DNA from 2 places in the Allobosea sp. P1_B10 genome. Region 1 is predicted to be linked to the other one. Evidence: predicted binding sites of a transcription regulator. Region 1 holds the regulator's gene; the other holds the start of a gene.
The links. The regulator PhoB, encoded in region 1, activates phosphate uptake and scavenging genes when phosphate is short. The targets are predictions, from matches to a motif close to TGTCATNNANCTGTCAT.
Positions count from the first base shown of each region.

Region 2: AC1D2L_RS00550 (glycerophosphodiester phosphodiesterase) is a predicted target of PhoB. The motif match lies at 5,055-5,071, and genes of this name have one in related genera.

Region 1 is NZ_JBFTZP010000003.1:34,734-42,323, forward strand. Features, by position in the region: gene pstS (phosphate ABC transporter substrate-binding protein PstS) at 1-589, shown strand, start outside; gene pstC (phosphate ABC transporter permease subunit PstC) at 756-1,727, shown strand; gene pstA (phosphate ABC transporter permease PstA) at 1,741-2,631, shown strand; gene pstB (phosphate ABC transporter ATP-binding protein PstB) at 2,694-3,494, shown strand; gene phoU (phosphate signaling complex protein PhoU) at 3,546-4,265, shown strand; gene phoB (phosphate regulon transcriptional regulator PhoB) at 4,405-5,103, shown strand; gene thiE (thiamine phosphate synthase) at 5,296-5,928, opposite strand; gene thiM (hydroxyethylthiazole kinase) at 5,925-6,710, opposite strand; TPP riboswitch at 6,790-6,893, opposite strand; gene AC1D2L_RS07710 (hypothetical protein) at 6,980-7,180, opposite strand; gene AC1D2L_RS07715 (hypothetical protein) at 7,247-7,534, opposite strand.
Region 2 is NZ_JBFTZP010000001.1:101,296-108,885, reverse strand. Features, by position in the region: gene AC1D2L_RS00570 (amino acid ABC transporter permease) at 1-930, shown strand, start outside; gene AC1D2L_RS00565 (amino acid ABC transporter permease) at 941-2,320, shown strand; gene AC1D2L_RS00560 (amino acid ABC transporter ATP-binding protein) at 2,416-3,132, shown strand; gene AC1D2L_RS00555 (hypothetical protein) at 3,371-3,640, shown strand; gene AC1D2L_RS00550 (glycerophosphodiester phosphodiesterase) at 3,832-5,001, opposite strand; gene AC1D2L_RS00545 (hypothetical protein) at 5,127-5,270, opposite strand; gene AC1D2L_RS00540 (hypothetical protein) at 5,473-5,652, opposite strand; gene AC1D2L_RS00535 (RsmB/NOP family class I SAM-dependent RNA methyltransferase) at 5,763-7,067, shown strand; gene guaA (glutamine-hydrolyzing GMP synthase) at 7,111-7,590, shown strand, end outside.

The DNA of each region.
Region 1 (7,590 bases):
CGCCAACATCAACCCCGTCTACCGCTCGGACGGATCGGGCACGACCTTCGTGTTCACCGACTATCTCTCTCGCGTTTCGGCCGACTGGAAGTCCAAGGTCGGCGCCAACGCGTCGGTCCAGTGGGCTGTCGGCATCGGCGGCAAGGGCAATGAGGGCGTCTCGGCCTCGGTGAAGCAGGTCGCCAACTCGATCGGCTACGTCGAATCCGCCTATGCCAAGCAGAACAAGCTCTCGCATGCCCTGGTCCAGAACGCCGACGGCAACTTCCCGGCCCCCGACGACAAGTCGTTCCAGGCCGCCGCTGCCAACGCCAATTGGAACGAGGCTCCCGGCTTCGGCATCTCGCTGAACAACCAGAAGGGCGCGCAGGCCTGGCCGATCACCTCGGCCACCTTCCTCCTGGTCTATGCCAAGCCCGACAAGCCGGAAGAGACCCAGGCTGCCCTGAAGTTCATCGACTGGGCCTACAAGAACGGCGACAAGCTCGCCCTCGATCTCGATTACGTGCCGCTCCCGGGCGCCGTGAAGGACCAGGTCCGCAACGCCTGGAAGGGCGTCACCGACCCGACCGGCAAGCCGATCTTCTGAGGATTGACGTGCCAGGGCGAAGCGGGGACACCCGCTTCGCCGCCTACGCTCTCAGCCCTTACCTGATGAGCCGCGCCGCGGTGTTTCAGCACGAGGCCTGGAGGCGGTTTGCCTGATGGTTGATCTGCCTGCGCCTATCTAACCGACGAGACCGGAGTACCAGCGGATGACCGCCGTGACACAGATGATGACCGGATCACCCGCCCCGGCCGTGCGCAAAACGCCGAAGGGCACCTTCGACCTCGTCTTCCGCAATGCCAGCTTCCTGGCGGCGCTGCTCGTGCTCGTGCTGCTCGCCGGCATCATGCTCTCTATGGTGATCGGCGGCTGGCCGGCCTTCCGCGAATTCGGCCTCAGCTTCATCACTTCGAGCGTCTGGGACACCCAGAACGACCAGTACGGTGCCTGGCCCGCCATCGTCGGCACGCTCGCCACCGCGCTGATCGCGCTGGTCATCGGCGTCCCGCTCTCGCTGGGCATCGCCGTCTATCTCACGCAGCTCGCGCCGCCCTGGTTCAAGCAGCCGGTCTCGACCGCCATTGAGCTGCTCGCAGCCGTGCCGTCGATCATCTACGGCATGTGGGGGCTGTTCGTGTTCGTGCCGCTGTTTGCGGCCTATGTGCAGGTGCCGCTCTCGAACATCGTCGAGGGCATCCCGCTGGTCGGCACGGTGCTCTATGCGCGCTCGCCCTCGGGGCTCGGCATTCTCACGGCCGGCTTCATCCTCGCCTTCATGATCATCCCCTTCATCGCCTCGATCACCCGCGACATGCTTGAGCAGATCCCCTCCGTGCTGCGCGAGAGCGCCTATGGCATCGGCGCCACGACCTGGGAGGTCGTGCGCCATGTGCTCGTGCCGCAGGCCGGTGTCTCGATCATCGGCGCGATCATGCTGGGGCTGGGACGCGCGCTCGGTGAGACCATGGCCGTGACCTTCGTGGTCGGCAACGCCAACCGGCTCTCGGCCTCGATCATGGATCCAGGCTCGACCATCGCCTCGCGCATCGCCAACGAGTTCAACGAGGCGATGGGCCTGCAGCTCAACGCCCTGATCGCGCTCGGCTGCATCCTGTTCTTCGTCACCTTCGTCGTCCTCGTCATCGCGCGCATCCTCGTCTCGCGCGTCAAGGCCTATTGAGCGGAAGCCGATCATGAGCATGACGACACCCTCCACCGTCCGCGAATTGCCGCATGCCCCCTGGGGCCGCGTGCGCCAGTCGCGCCGCACCGCCGACCGCCTGATGAAGCTCACCGCCGCCGGCTTCACTTTCGTCGCGATCTTCGTCCTGTTCTGGATCCTCGGCATGCTGGTCGTGAAGGGCATCGGCGGTCTCTCCGCCGCGACCTTCACCCAGACCATGCCCGGGCCGGGCTCGGAAGGTGGCGGCCTCGCCAACGCCATCGTCGGCTCCGTCGTGCTGACCTTCCTCGGCATTGTCGTCGCGACCCCGATCGGGGTGCTCGCGGGCACCTATCTCGCCGAGTACGGCCGCGGCTCGAAGCTCGCCAACCTGATCCGCTTCGTCAACGACATCCTGCTGTCGGCGCCCTCGATCCTGATCGGCCTGTTCGTCTATGTCGTGCTGGTCGAGCCCTTCCGCGGCTATTCCGGCTGGGCCGGCGGCGTCGCGCTCGGCATCATCGCGATCCCCGTCATCGTGCGCACCACCGAGGACATGCTGCGTCTGGTCCCGGCGCCGCTGCGCGAGGCCGGTGCCGCGCTCGGCGCCCCACCCTCCGTCGTGATCACCTCGGTGACCTGGCGCGCCGCGAAATCGGGCATGGTCACCGGCATCCTGCTGGCGCTCGCCCGCATCGCCGGCGAGACCGCGCCCCTGCTCTTCACCGCGCTGAACAACAATTTCTGGTTCTCGCCCTCGCTGGTCGGCGGCGTCTCCAACCTGCCGGTGACGATCTACCAGTTCGCCTCGGCCCCTTACGAGAACTGGCAGCAGCTCGCCTGGGCGGGCTCGCTGATCATCACGGTCTCGATCCTCGTGCTCTCGCTCATCGCCCGCCGCATAGTGCGCGGCTCCAGATAAGCCGCCGCAAAACAACAGCCCGACGTCAGACCCCGTCGCGTCCGATCTGAAGGAACCTGTCGATGCTTTCGACCCTTGAACTCTCCCCGCAGACGCTCGATGCCGAAGCCCCGGTGCGGATCGCGGTCAAGAACCTCGATTTCTACTATGGCGAGCACAAGGCCCTGAAGGGCGTGAACCTCGATTTCCGCGACCGCCATGTCACGGCGCTGATCGGCCCCTCGGGCTGCGGCAAGTCGACCCTGCTGCGCATCTTCAACCGCATCTACTCGCTCTATCCCGAGCAGCGGGCCACCGGCGAGGTCATGCTCGACGGGCGCAACGTCATCTCCAACGATATCGACGTCAACGAGCTGCGCTCGCGCATCGGCATGGTCTTCCAGAAGCCGACGCCCTTCCCGATGTCGATCTACGACAACGTCGCCTTCGGCATCCGCCTCTACGAGAAGCCGCCGAAATCCGAGCTCGACGACCGCGTCGAGGGCGCCCTGCGTCGCGCCGCGCTCTGGGACGAGGTCAAGGACAAGCTCAAGGCCTCCGGCATGGGCCTGTCGGGCGGACAGCAGCAGCGGCTGTGCATTGCGCGCACCATCGCGCAGCGCCCCGAGGTCATCCTGTTCGACGAGCCGACCTCGGCGCTGGACCCGATCTCGACCGGCAAGATCGAGGACCTGCTGGAGCAGTTGAAGACCGACTTCACGATCGTCATCGTGACCCACAACATGCAGCAGGCGGCTCGTATCTCGCAGTACACCGCCTTCATGTATCTCGGCGAGGTCATCGAGTTCGCGCCGACCAACACCATCTTCATGAACCCGCATAAGAGGCAGACGCAGGACTACGTGACCGGCCGCTTCGGCTGAAGCGTTCCAGACGATCCGCTCTCCAGCCCGCGCCGCCAAGGGAATAACGCCATGTCCGACCACATCGTCCGCTCCTATGACGCCGAACTGGAATCGCTGCGCCGCAGCCTTGCCGAGATGGGCGGCATGTCCGAGCGCATGCTCGGCGATTCCACCGTCGCGCTGGTGCGTCGCGACACCACCCTGGCGCAGAAGGTGATCGCCGCCGACCAGCGGCTCGACAACCTGCAGCGCGATGTCGAGGAGCGGGCGGTGCTGACCATCGCGCGCCGCCAGCCGCTCGCCAACGACCTGCGCGAGCTGATCTCGGCGATCCGCATCGCCTCGGACATCGAGCGCGTCGGCGATCTCGCCAAGAACATCGCTAAGCGCGCGGTCGCTATCTCCGGCCAGTTCCAGCCGCCGCATCGCGCCGTGGTCGGCCTCGAGCATATGAGCCGCCTGGTGCAGGCCCAGCTCAAGGACGTTCTCGACGCCTATGCCGCCGGCAATGAGCAGAAGGCGCTGGAGGTCTGGCACCGTGATGGCGAGATCGATGCGCTCTACACCTCGCTCTTCCGCGAGCTGCTGACCTATATGATGGAAGATCCGCGCAACATCACCTTCTGCACGCATCTCCTGTTCTGCGCCAAGAACGTCGAGCGTATCGGCGACCACACCACCAACATCGCCGAGACCATCCACTATCTGGTTACCGGCGAGTCGCTCGATCTCAATCGCCCGAAGATCGACACCACAGACATCAGCGTCGAGGCCGTCACGGGGCGGTGATACGTACGGCCAATGCGGACGCGTCATTCTCGGGCGAAGCGAAGCGCAGACCCGAGAATCTCATGACAGAATTGCATTGGTCCAGAGATGGTCGGGTCAAGCCCGACCATGACGTCAAGTCTTCAAACGGAAACGCGCCATGCCCGCACGCATCCTGATCGTCGAGGACGAGGAGCCGTTGACGCTCCTGCTGCGCTACAACCTGGAGGCCGAAGGCTTTGAGGTCGACAGCGTCGCGCGCGGCGACGACGCCGAACTGCACCTTCGCGACCACACGCCCGACCTCGTCCTGCTCGACTGGATGCTGCCGGGGCTGTCTGGAATCGAACTTTGCCGGCGCCTGCGGACCCGCCGCGACACAGAGCGCGTACCGATCATCATGCTGACCGCACGCGGCGAGGAGACCGAGCGCGTGCGCGGCCTGGCGACCGGCGCCGACGACTATGTCGTCAAGCCGTTCTCTCTGCCGGAACTGATCGCGCGCATCCAGGCGCTGCTGCGCCGGGCCAAGCCCGGCCATGTCGCAGGGCTGCTGACGGCGGGCGATCTCGAACTCGACCGCACCACCCGCCGCGTCCGCCGCGCCGGTACAGAGCTGCATCTGGGCCCGACTGAGTTCCGGCTGCTTGAATTCCTGATGCAGGCTCCCGGCCGCGTCTATTCGCGCGCCCAGCTGCTCGACGCCGTCTGGGGCCGCGACGTCTATATCGACGAGCGCACGGTCGACGTGCATGTCGGGCGCCTGCGCAAGGCGATCACGCCGGGCGACGCCAAGGACCCGCTGCGCACGGTGCGGGGCTCAGGCTACGCCTTCGACGAGACGTTTGCGCGCAGCTGAGGGCACAGCCTCCGTCGTCATTCCGGGGTGCCCCACAGGGGCGAGCCCGGAACCCGTGACGACGGTCAAAACTCTGTCTGATCGGCTGAGTCGTCATTGCGAGCGCAGCGAAGCAATCCAGTCTTTGTAGAGCGCTACGCCCTGCTGGATTGCTTCGTCGCTGCGCTCCTCGCAATGACGGTGGTGCGTCGCTCAGAGAGCCGCGCGCAGCCGGCGCGTATCGCCCTCGACATCATCGCCGCCGAACACCGCGCCGATCACGGCGATGCCGTCTGCTCCCGCTGCCATCACACTCGCCGCATTCTGCGCCGTGATGCCCGCGATCGCGCCGATTGGCAGCGCGCCCAGCACCGTGCGGGCCTGTTCGCGCAGCGCGGCATAGCCATCGAGCCCGAGCGGTGCGTCGGCATTGTCCTTGTGGACCGTCGCGAAGATTCCGCCGATGCAGGCATAGTCGATCCGCGCCGAGCCGCGATAGGGCAACTCGCTGGCGTTTTTCAGCGTGGCACCGATGATCGCGCTTTCGCCGAGCAGGCGGCGCGCATCGGCAAGCTCCATGTCGTCGGCTCCGACATGGACGCCGTCCGCGCCTGAGGCCAGCGCGACGTCGATGCGGTCATTGATCAATAGCGGCACGCCTGTGCCAGCCAGCGCCGCCTTGATGGCTCGCGCCTCGCGGACCATCTCGCGGGTCGAGGCGTCCTTGGCGCGGTACTGGATCAGCGTGGCCCCGCCACGAGCCGCAGCGGCGGAGAGTTCTGCCAGCGACCGACCCCTCCCGATCTGCGGATCGACGATGCCGTAAAGCAGGATATCGACGCTCACTGTTGTTCTCCCATGCCCGCACGCAGCGTCGCTTCATCGATGGCGGCCAGCGCGTCGATCAGCTCGACGCCAAAACTGCCGGGGCCCCTGGAGCGCTGGGCTGCGATCTCGCCGGCGATACCATAAGCGATCAGCGCCGCCGCCGCCGCGCGGGCAAAATCGCTCTCGACGGCGCAGCAGGCTGCGATCAGGGCGCCGGCCGCGCAGCCGACCCCGGTCACTTTGGTCATCAGCGGGTGGCCATGCGCGACGCGATACTGGCCCGACGCGCCCTCGATCAGGTCGACCCTGCCGGTGGTGACGCAGGTCAGGTTGCGCTCGCGGGCATCGTCGAGCGCCGAGCCGAGCGCCGCCATTTCGGTGGCGTTGCCACGGACCACGACATCACGAAGCTTCAGGACCTCGCGCGAAACATGCTGGCGCAGCGGCGACAGCTCGACGAAGACGGGATCGAACACCAGCGGCTTGCCGTGATCGCGCGCCGCCTCTAGCAGCTTGGGAATAGCGAGTTCGCTCTCGGCATTGATCGTGCCGATATTGATCAGGATCGCGCCGGCGCCGCGCGCCATCGCCGCGACCTCGTCGACATGGATCGCCATGGATGGGATCGCGCCGAAGGCGAGCAGCATGTTGGCGGTGATGTTCTGGGCGACCGTATTGGTCAGGCATTGCACGCGCGGGCGCTGCGACGCGACGCGGGCGAGAATGGCGGCAGCGCCGGCGGCATCGATATGCTGTGCCGTCATCTGGCCTGGCCGGTCTGTGGTGGTGGGGACGTTCATCTGGATCTCCTCCTTGGTCCAAGGTTCAGGAGATCCGGGTTGGTTGAGCGGGTTAGTCGCTGTTAAGCGGCCACGCCAAAGGTAAGCCGCGTTCCAGTCCCTCCGCCGGTATGACCCGGATCAGGTTCGACGGGTTTGGCCCTGCGACCATCTCAGCTCTTGCGAGCACCCCTCGGAACGACGGAGAAACTAGGCGCGAAGTCGCGCGGGTGCAACCGGCGGATGCTGCAGGATCGATCGCCGGCCCGCAAGCCGGGCATGCCGCAGGCTCACGCCGAGATGTCGACGGCGCCGCCCTGGCCAGCCGGGAGCGTTGCCTTCTGCTGGGCCACGCTCTGCTCGAGCAATTCGAGCACCGCCTGGTCGCTGGCGGCCTGCTGGCGCAGCATTTCGGTCTGCAGGGCTTGCTGTGTCGCAGCTGCACGCGTCGCCATGGCGCTTTGCGCGATGGCGAGGGATGAATCGCTCATGGTCAGGCTCTCCTGCCCGGCAGGCTAGGAGGGACATCTTTCGCAATCGTAAATCGAAACGCTCGGTTAGGGCGCGATGATCGAGGGCACGCCGCGTGGCATCGGCGGGTCACGCTCGATCTGCGACGGGTTGCTGGCCTGTCGCACATTGCGTGGCCGCGCCGGCGGCGAAGGCTGGGCCGTATCGCCCAAGGCGCGTTCGCGTTCTGCGACCGTGCCGGGACTGGGAGCAAGCGGAATGCCCGGGGCGCGTTGCCGTTGCAGGCTGGTTCCCGGGTCGGCCTGGGCAATGCGGGTTTGCTCCAGCGCGACAGCGCCGCCGGCACTGAGGCCAAGCAGGAGTGAACCGATCAAGAACCTCTTATGCATGCGCATGACCTCGGCTCCTTTCACAGGGCTCCGGCGCGGTA
Region 2 (7,590 bases), on a different contig from region 1:
TATGTGGGCCTGCTGAACACCCTGCTGGTCGCCGCGATCGGCATTGTGCTCTCGACCTTCCTCGGCTTTTTCGTCGGCGTCGCAAGGCTCTCGCCAAACTGGGTCCTGTCCAAGCTCGCGATGATCTATGTCGAGGTCATCCGCAACCTGCCGCTGCTTCTGCAGCTGTTCTTCTGGTACAACGCGGTCCTGAAGCCGCTGCCGAACCCGCGCGACTCCATCTCCCTTCCCGCCGGCGCGCTGCTCAACAATCGCGGCCTGTATCTGCCTGATCCGCACCTCGGCCCGAATGGCGGGTTGATCATCTGGGCGTTCGTCATCGGCATCGTGGTCTGGCTGGCGTTCCGCGCCTGGGCGCACAAGCAGCAGGCGGCGACAGGCCGGCAGTACCCGATTGGCTGGTCCGCGCTGGGCCTGATCATCGGCCTGCCGCTGCTGGTCTATTTCGCGACCGGCCGCCCTGTTTCCTTCGTCTATCCCGAGCTCGCCGGCTTCAACCTGCGCGGCGGCATCCAGATCTTCCCCGAGTTCGTGGCGCTGCTGCTGGGTCTGACGACCTACACAGCGGGCTTCATCGCCGAGGTCGTGCGCGCCGGCATTCTCGCCGTGTCGAGGGGGCAGACCGAGGCCGCCAACGCGCTCGGATTGCGTGCCGGGCCGACGCTGAAGCTTGTGGTCATCCCGCAGGCGATGCGCGTGATCATCCCGCCGTTGACGTCGAACTACCTCAACCTGACCAAGAACTCCTCGCTTGCCGTCGCGATCGGTTATCCCGATCTCGTCCAGGTCTTCACCGGCACGGTGCTGAACCAGACCGGGCAGGCGGTCGAGGTCGTCGCCATCACCATGGCGGTCTATCTCACCATCTCGCTCGTCACCTCCTTCATCATGAATATCTACAACAAGCGCATGGCGCTGGTGGAACGGTGAGGGCGCCACGATGACCGACGCAACACTCGAGAACGCCAAATTCGCCTTCGTCCGCAAGGAGACGCTGCAGCAGGAGACGCCGCCGCTATCCGTCGCGGGGCCCGTCGCCTGGATCCGCGCCAACCTGTTTTCCGGGCCGGTGAACACGTTGATGACGCTGGTCTGCGTCTATTTCGTCGTGACCACCGTGCCGGAACTGGTGAAGTTCTACTTCATCGACGCGGTCTGGAGCGGCACCAACCGCGATGCCTGCCTGGCGGACAAGGTCGGCCGTCCGGTCGGCGCCTGCTGGGCCTATATCGCCGACCGTTTCCAGTACTTCGTCTATGGCTCCTATCCGATCCCGCAGCGCTGGCGCGTCAACATCGTCTTCGCAATGTTCGCGCTCGGCGTCGTCTGGCTGCTGTGGGAAAGGGTGCCGCTGAAGAAGGTCGGGTTCTTCTACTTCTTCGTGCTGCTGCCGATCAGCGCCTATGTGCTCCTCCTCGGCGGCGCCACCGCCGAAGGTTTCCTGCGCTGGCTCATCCTGATCACCATCGCGCTGATGGTGGTCTACCTCGTGCTCTCCTTCGCTCCTGGGCTGGCGCGCTTCTGGCTCGGGCCGGCCTTCCTGGCGGTCGAGGAGGCCCTGCCGCCGTGGCAGCGCTTCCATCGACCCAAGCGCCTGCTGCTGCTCTCGCTCGTCGTCTTCGGCTTGATCGCAATCCTGGCCGACACCGCAAGTCTCCCCCGCGTCGACACCGGGCTCTGGGGCGGCATGATGGTGACCTTCCTGATCGCGGCGGTCGGCATCGTGTTCTCGCTGCCGCTCGGTGTGGTGCTGGCGCTCGGCCGGCGCTCGAAGCTGCCGATCATCCAGCTGCTCTCGGTGGTGTTCATCGAGATCGTGCGCGGCGTGCCGTTGATCACGGTGCTGTTCATGGCCAACACCATGCTGCCGCTCTTCGTGCCTCAGGAATATTCGCCTGACCGCCTGCTGCGGCCGCTGATCGGCGTCGCACTCTTTGCGGCGGCCTACATGGCGGAGGTCATTCGTGGTGGCCTGCAGGCCATTCCGAAGGGCCAGTACGAGGGCGCGATGTCGCTCGGGCTCGGCTACTGGCAGATGATGCGGCTGATCATCCTGCCGCAGGCGCTGCGCATCGTCATCCCGGGCATCGTCAACACCTTCATCGGGTTGTTCAAGGACACGACGCTGGTCACGATCGTCGGCATCTTCGACTTCCTGCGCACCATCGAGGCGACGCTCGTCGATCCGACCTGGGCGACGCCGACCACCCGCGCGACAGGCTATGCCTTCGCCGCAATCTTCTATTTCTTGTGCTGCTGGGGTATGTCGCGCTACTCGATCTCGGTCGAGAAGCGGCTCGCCGCCGGTCAAAAGCGTTAAGGGGACTATCAATCATGACCATGGCACAGACCACCGCCGCGAGCCGTCCCAGCGCCTTGAAGGTGACCTCGCTGAACACCCCGACCGCCGTCGAGATGATCGGCGTCAACAAATGGTACGGCGAGTTCCACGTCCTGCGCGACATCAACCTCAAGGTCGAGCGCGGCGAGAAGCTCGTGATCTGCGGCCCCTCGGGCTCGGGCAAGTCGACGATGATCCGCTGCATCAACCGTCTGGAAGAGCACCAGAAGGGCCAGATCATCGTTGACGGCACCGAACTGACCAACGACCTCAAGAAGATCGACGAAATCCGCCGCGACGTCGGCATGGTGTTCCAGCACTTCAACCTGTTCCCGCATCTGACGATCCTGGACAATCTGACGCTGGCGCCGATCTGGGTTCGCAAGATGCCCAAGAAGGACGCTGAAGAGATCGCGATGCACTATCTGACGCGCGTCAAGATACCCGAGCAGGCCCACAAGTACCCGGGCCAGCTCTCGGGCGGCCAGCAGCAGCGCGTGGCGATTGCGCGCTCGCTCTGCATGAGCCCCAAGATCATGCTGTTCGACGAGCCGACCTCGGCGCTCGATCCGGAGATGGTCAAGGAGGTGCTCGACACGATGGTCTCGCTCGCCGACGAAGGCATGACCATGCTCTGCGTCACGCACGAAATGGGCTTTGCCCGTCAGGTCGCCGACCGCGTGATCTTCATGGATGCCGGCCAGATCGTCGAGATGAACGAGCCGAATGCCTTCTTCAAGAACCCGCAGCACGAGCGCACCAAGCTCTTCCTGAGCCAAATCCTGCACTGAAGCTCCCAGTAGCCCGGGGGCGGCGATAACGCGACGCTCCCGGTCACCACGCATGGCCGCGCGGGTCGCGGTGACCCGGCCCGATGATGAGAAAATCGGGCTGCTGTCTGTGCCAACTATCGCCTTGAGAACAGGCATGTTCCTGGGCTTCACCGCCAAGTAACGCATTGATGAGTTGGGCGGCGCTGGAACAATGCTGGCCATAACGGGTTTCTCCGCCAGATTGGAGGAACCCACCATGAAGCCTTTCATTCCCGCTTTACTGGCCGCCCTCATCACGACTGGCGGCGCCTACGCGCAATCGATCAGTGTCGGCCCCGGAGGTGTGGAGGTTGATCCGCGCTCGCCGCGTGAACGAGCCGTCGACCGGGAGATACGCCGCGAGGACCGCGCCCGCGATCGGGACCGCTACTACCGCGTTCGGGATCGTGGCGACTGCCGTACCATCACGACCACCCGCGAAACGCCCCGTGGCGAAATCCGCCGTACCGAGCGCGTTTGCGACTGATCGGGCATGATCCGACCAACAGATTGAGCCCGTTTCGCGTCACGCGAAACGGGCTTTTTCTTGATATTTTGGCAATCGCTGCTCAACTGCAACGTCATGCTGGCCGATCCGCCGCGCGGATTGTTGAATTTGGCGCGGCGTTATCGCCGTTAAGCGATCACCGACTGGCCGACGTGCCGACGGCGTAAAACCTACTTGCCGTCGCGCGCCTTCACGGCCTGGTCAGGAAAATCCGAGAACAGGCCGTCGATACCAAGCGCCAGGAACGCCTTGTATTCGGCTGCCGGATCATTCTTGAAATCGGAGGTCAGGCGCTTGGGCTCGCTGCGAAACGTCCAGGTGAACACCACAAGCCCGGCGGCATGGGCGTTCTTGACCACGTCGGTCGGCTCCCCGAGAACGCGGTCGCGCTCGTCGATCACACCGTCCTTGTTCAGATCCTGTGGCTTGCCGTCCGTACCGATGACCTGCTTGCCGGCCAGGATATACGGCTTCCAGGGACCGATGCCGTCCGCGTAGGTCGCGATCTCCTTGAGGCCGTCGGCAGAGACCATGTCCTGGAAGGTCCGCTTGTCACCGGTCACCGCGAAGTCATAGGGACGGTCGAAGGGCGCCGCGAGCGTGACCTTGCCATCCTTGTCGACACCATCGCCATCGACGAGCTGGACGAGGCGCAACTGCGTCCTGTTACGCAGATATTTCAGATTGGCTGTCTCAAAGCTCTGGATCACGACAGGCGCGGTTTTCTCGGTCCAACCGGCAGCCTTGAGTACGTCGAGCAGCCGGTCCTCGAGCGCAAGCCCGATCGCGGCGTGGAAGATCGGGTGCTTGGTCTCGGGGTAAATACCGATGGTGCGCCCGGTGCGGGTGCTTTCGGTCTTGGCGAGGTCGATCACCTCCTGAAAGGTCGGGATCAGATACTTGCCGTTATGCGATTGGTCGCGATCGGCAAATGCCTGCTTGGCGCGCAGCGTCTTGATTTCCGCCAAGGTGAAATCGCCGGCGAACCAGTCATCGGTATCGACGCCGTCGATCTTGCGCACGCGCTTTCGGCTGGCGAATTCGGGCTTGTCTGCGACGTCTGTCGTGCCGCTGAGCATCGGCTCGTGGCGCACGATCAGGACGCCGTCCTTGGTGGAAACCAGATCGGGCTCGATGAAGTCCGCGCCCATCTCGATTGCGAGCTTGTAGCCCTCGATGGTGTGCTCGGGCCGGTACCCGCTGGCGCCGCGATGCGCGACGATCAGAGCCTTCTGGCCGGAAAGCGTTGGCACCGCCGTCTGGGCCGACGCCGGATCGGAGAGAGCGGTGCCGGCCAGGCACGCGAGCAAAGCGGTAGTCGAAAGGAGAGTCGTCTTCATGGCCTGTCCGATCCAAGGTTGCATCGATTTCGGCGCGACCTTGATCATACCCCATGACAGCCTGGTGACCTATCGGCTGCGGATGCGGCGAGGGATCGCCGACCGTCCGCAGCGAAGGCGAGGCCTCAGCGGCGCGGGGCGCCCTCGAGCGTGGACTTGGCGTCGAGGCGCTTGGCGGGCGGCGGCGTCAGGTCGGGAGCTTGCGTCGCGCAGGCGGCGAGAGAGATGGCGAGCAGGCTTGCAACGACGATTTGGCTGGCGCGGAGCATGAATAGGGACCTTATTGCCGGAGGGGCATACGGAAACCGTCTTTCTGCCAGCCTGATCGTTAGGTCAAGCTGGTGCTTTCCCTGCCAGCCTCTTTGCTCATGTGTTGAGCAACGCACGGTATTCGCGGAGATGTGATCGATCGTCTTGCCGCGCGGCAGCGCCATCAGGCGGTCGCGCGGTCAGATCGGCGCGTCCCGCGACTCAGAAGGTGCGTGTCTCCATGTATTTTCGGGCCGCTGCGGTATCGTCGGTGGCAGAGGCCGTGGCGGAGGCCGATGGCGGGCTCAGGATCGAGCCGACATGCATGGTGTCATTTTCGACGCAGCCACTGACCAAAACGGCCGCCAGCACGGCAAAGGTGATCGAAATCAGGGCTTTCATGGCAAGGAACTCCCGACAGCAGTCGATGTGGTGTCGCCCTGCGTGGCAAGATGTGGCATCAGATCGCCGAAATTGTGTCACGTGACGTGGCGCCCGACCGGAACCATGACATGACGCCAGCCGCTCGCATCAGCGCCGCCATCGAGGTGCTTGAAGATCTCATCCAGCGCCGCCGGCCCGCCTCCGACGCGCTCAAGGACTGGGGCCTGTCGCGCCGCTTCGCCGGTTCCAAGGATCGTGCGGCTGTGGCGACGCTGGTCTATGACGCGCTGCGGGTGCGCTCGTCCTCGGCCTACGCGATGGCGTCCGAGACGCCGCGCGCGCTGGTGCTGGGCATGCTCGCGCATCTGCGCGCGATGGACGTCGCCGAGATTTCCTCCCTGTGCTCGGGAGAGAACCACGCGCCGTCGCCACTGACCGACGAGGAGCGCGAGCGCCTGACCGCCTTCTCGCTCGACGGCTCGCCGGATTGGGTGCTGGCGGATGTTCCCGAATGGCTCTGGCCGGCTTTCGCGGCCGGCTTCGGCCGGGAGGCGATCGAAGAGGGGCGGGCCCTGGCCGATCGCGCGCCGATCGACATCCGCGCCAACCGCCTGAAGACGAACCGCGACACCCTGCTGCAGGATCTCGAGCATCTCGCACCGGAGGCCGGTGCCCTGTCGCCGGATGCGCTGCGCTTCCAGCCCGGCCCCGATGGGCGCGGACCGTCGTTGCAGACCGAGCCCGGCTTCTTCGCCGGCGGCTTTGAGGTCCAGGACGAAGGCTCGCAACTCGTGACGATCCTGGCGGGCGCACGGCCCGGCCAGACCGTCGTCGATCTCTGCGCCGGGGCAGGGGGTAAGACGCTCGCTCTCGCCGCGCTCATGGCCAATGAGGGCCGCCTGTTCGCCACCGACCTCGACAGCCGTCGCCTCGCGCCATTGCATGAGCGTCTGGCGCGCTCGGGCGCGACGAATGTCGAGATCCGCATACCCCGCTCGCGCGGCCATGAGCCCCTGAGCGATCTCGCCGGACAGGTCGATCTCGTGCTGGTCGATGCGCCCTGCACGGGCTCGGGCACCTGGCGCCGCAATCCCGATGCGAAGTGGCGTGTGCGTCCCGGCGCGCTCGCCGAGCGGGTCAAGGATCAGGCCGAGGTGCTGGCGCGCGCGGCGAAGCTGGTGAAGGCAGGCGGCCGCATCGCCTACATCACCTGCTCGATGCTGCCCGACGAGAATGACGCGGCCTTGGAAGGCTTCCTGGCGAAGCACCCCAACTTCAGGGTCGTTCCGGTCGCGGACGTGCTCGGAGGCGCTGGCGACGGTTTTGCGGGCTTGGCGCTGTGCGCGACGATCCACGGCCTGCAGCTCTCGCCGCGCCGCACTGGAACCGATGGTTTCTACCTCGCTTGCGTGGAGCGCTTGGCGGAATCGTGAGCGGAGCGTTGCGCGCTCGCGCGTGATCCATTAACCGAGCGCGATGACAACCGAAAACATTCACGACTCCATTCTCATCATCGACTTCGGCTCGCAGGTCACGCAGCTGATCGCGCGGCGCGTCCGCGAGATTGGCGTCTATTGCGAGATCGCTCCGTTCCAGTCTGCGGCTGAGGCGTTCGAACGGCTGCAGCCGAAGGGCGTGATCTTCTCCGGTGGCCCCGCATCGGTCCCCGACGAGGGCAGCCCGCGCGCTCCCGAGGCCGTCTTCGGCGCCGGCATCCCGCTGATGGGCATCTGCTATGGCCAGCAGACCATGGCTCATCAGCTCGGCGGCAAGGTCGAGGGCGGGCACGCCGCCGAATTCGGCCGCGCCGATGTCGAGATCGTCGCTCCCTCGGCGCTCTTCGCCGGGGTGTGGGAGAAGGGCTCGCGCCACCCGGTCTGGATGAGCCATGGCGACCGTGTCACGCAGTTGCCCAAGGGCTTCTCGGTCAAGGCGACCTCGGAAAACGCGCCCTTC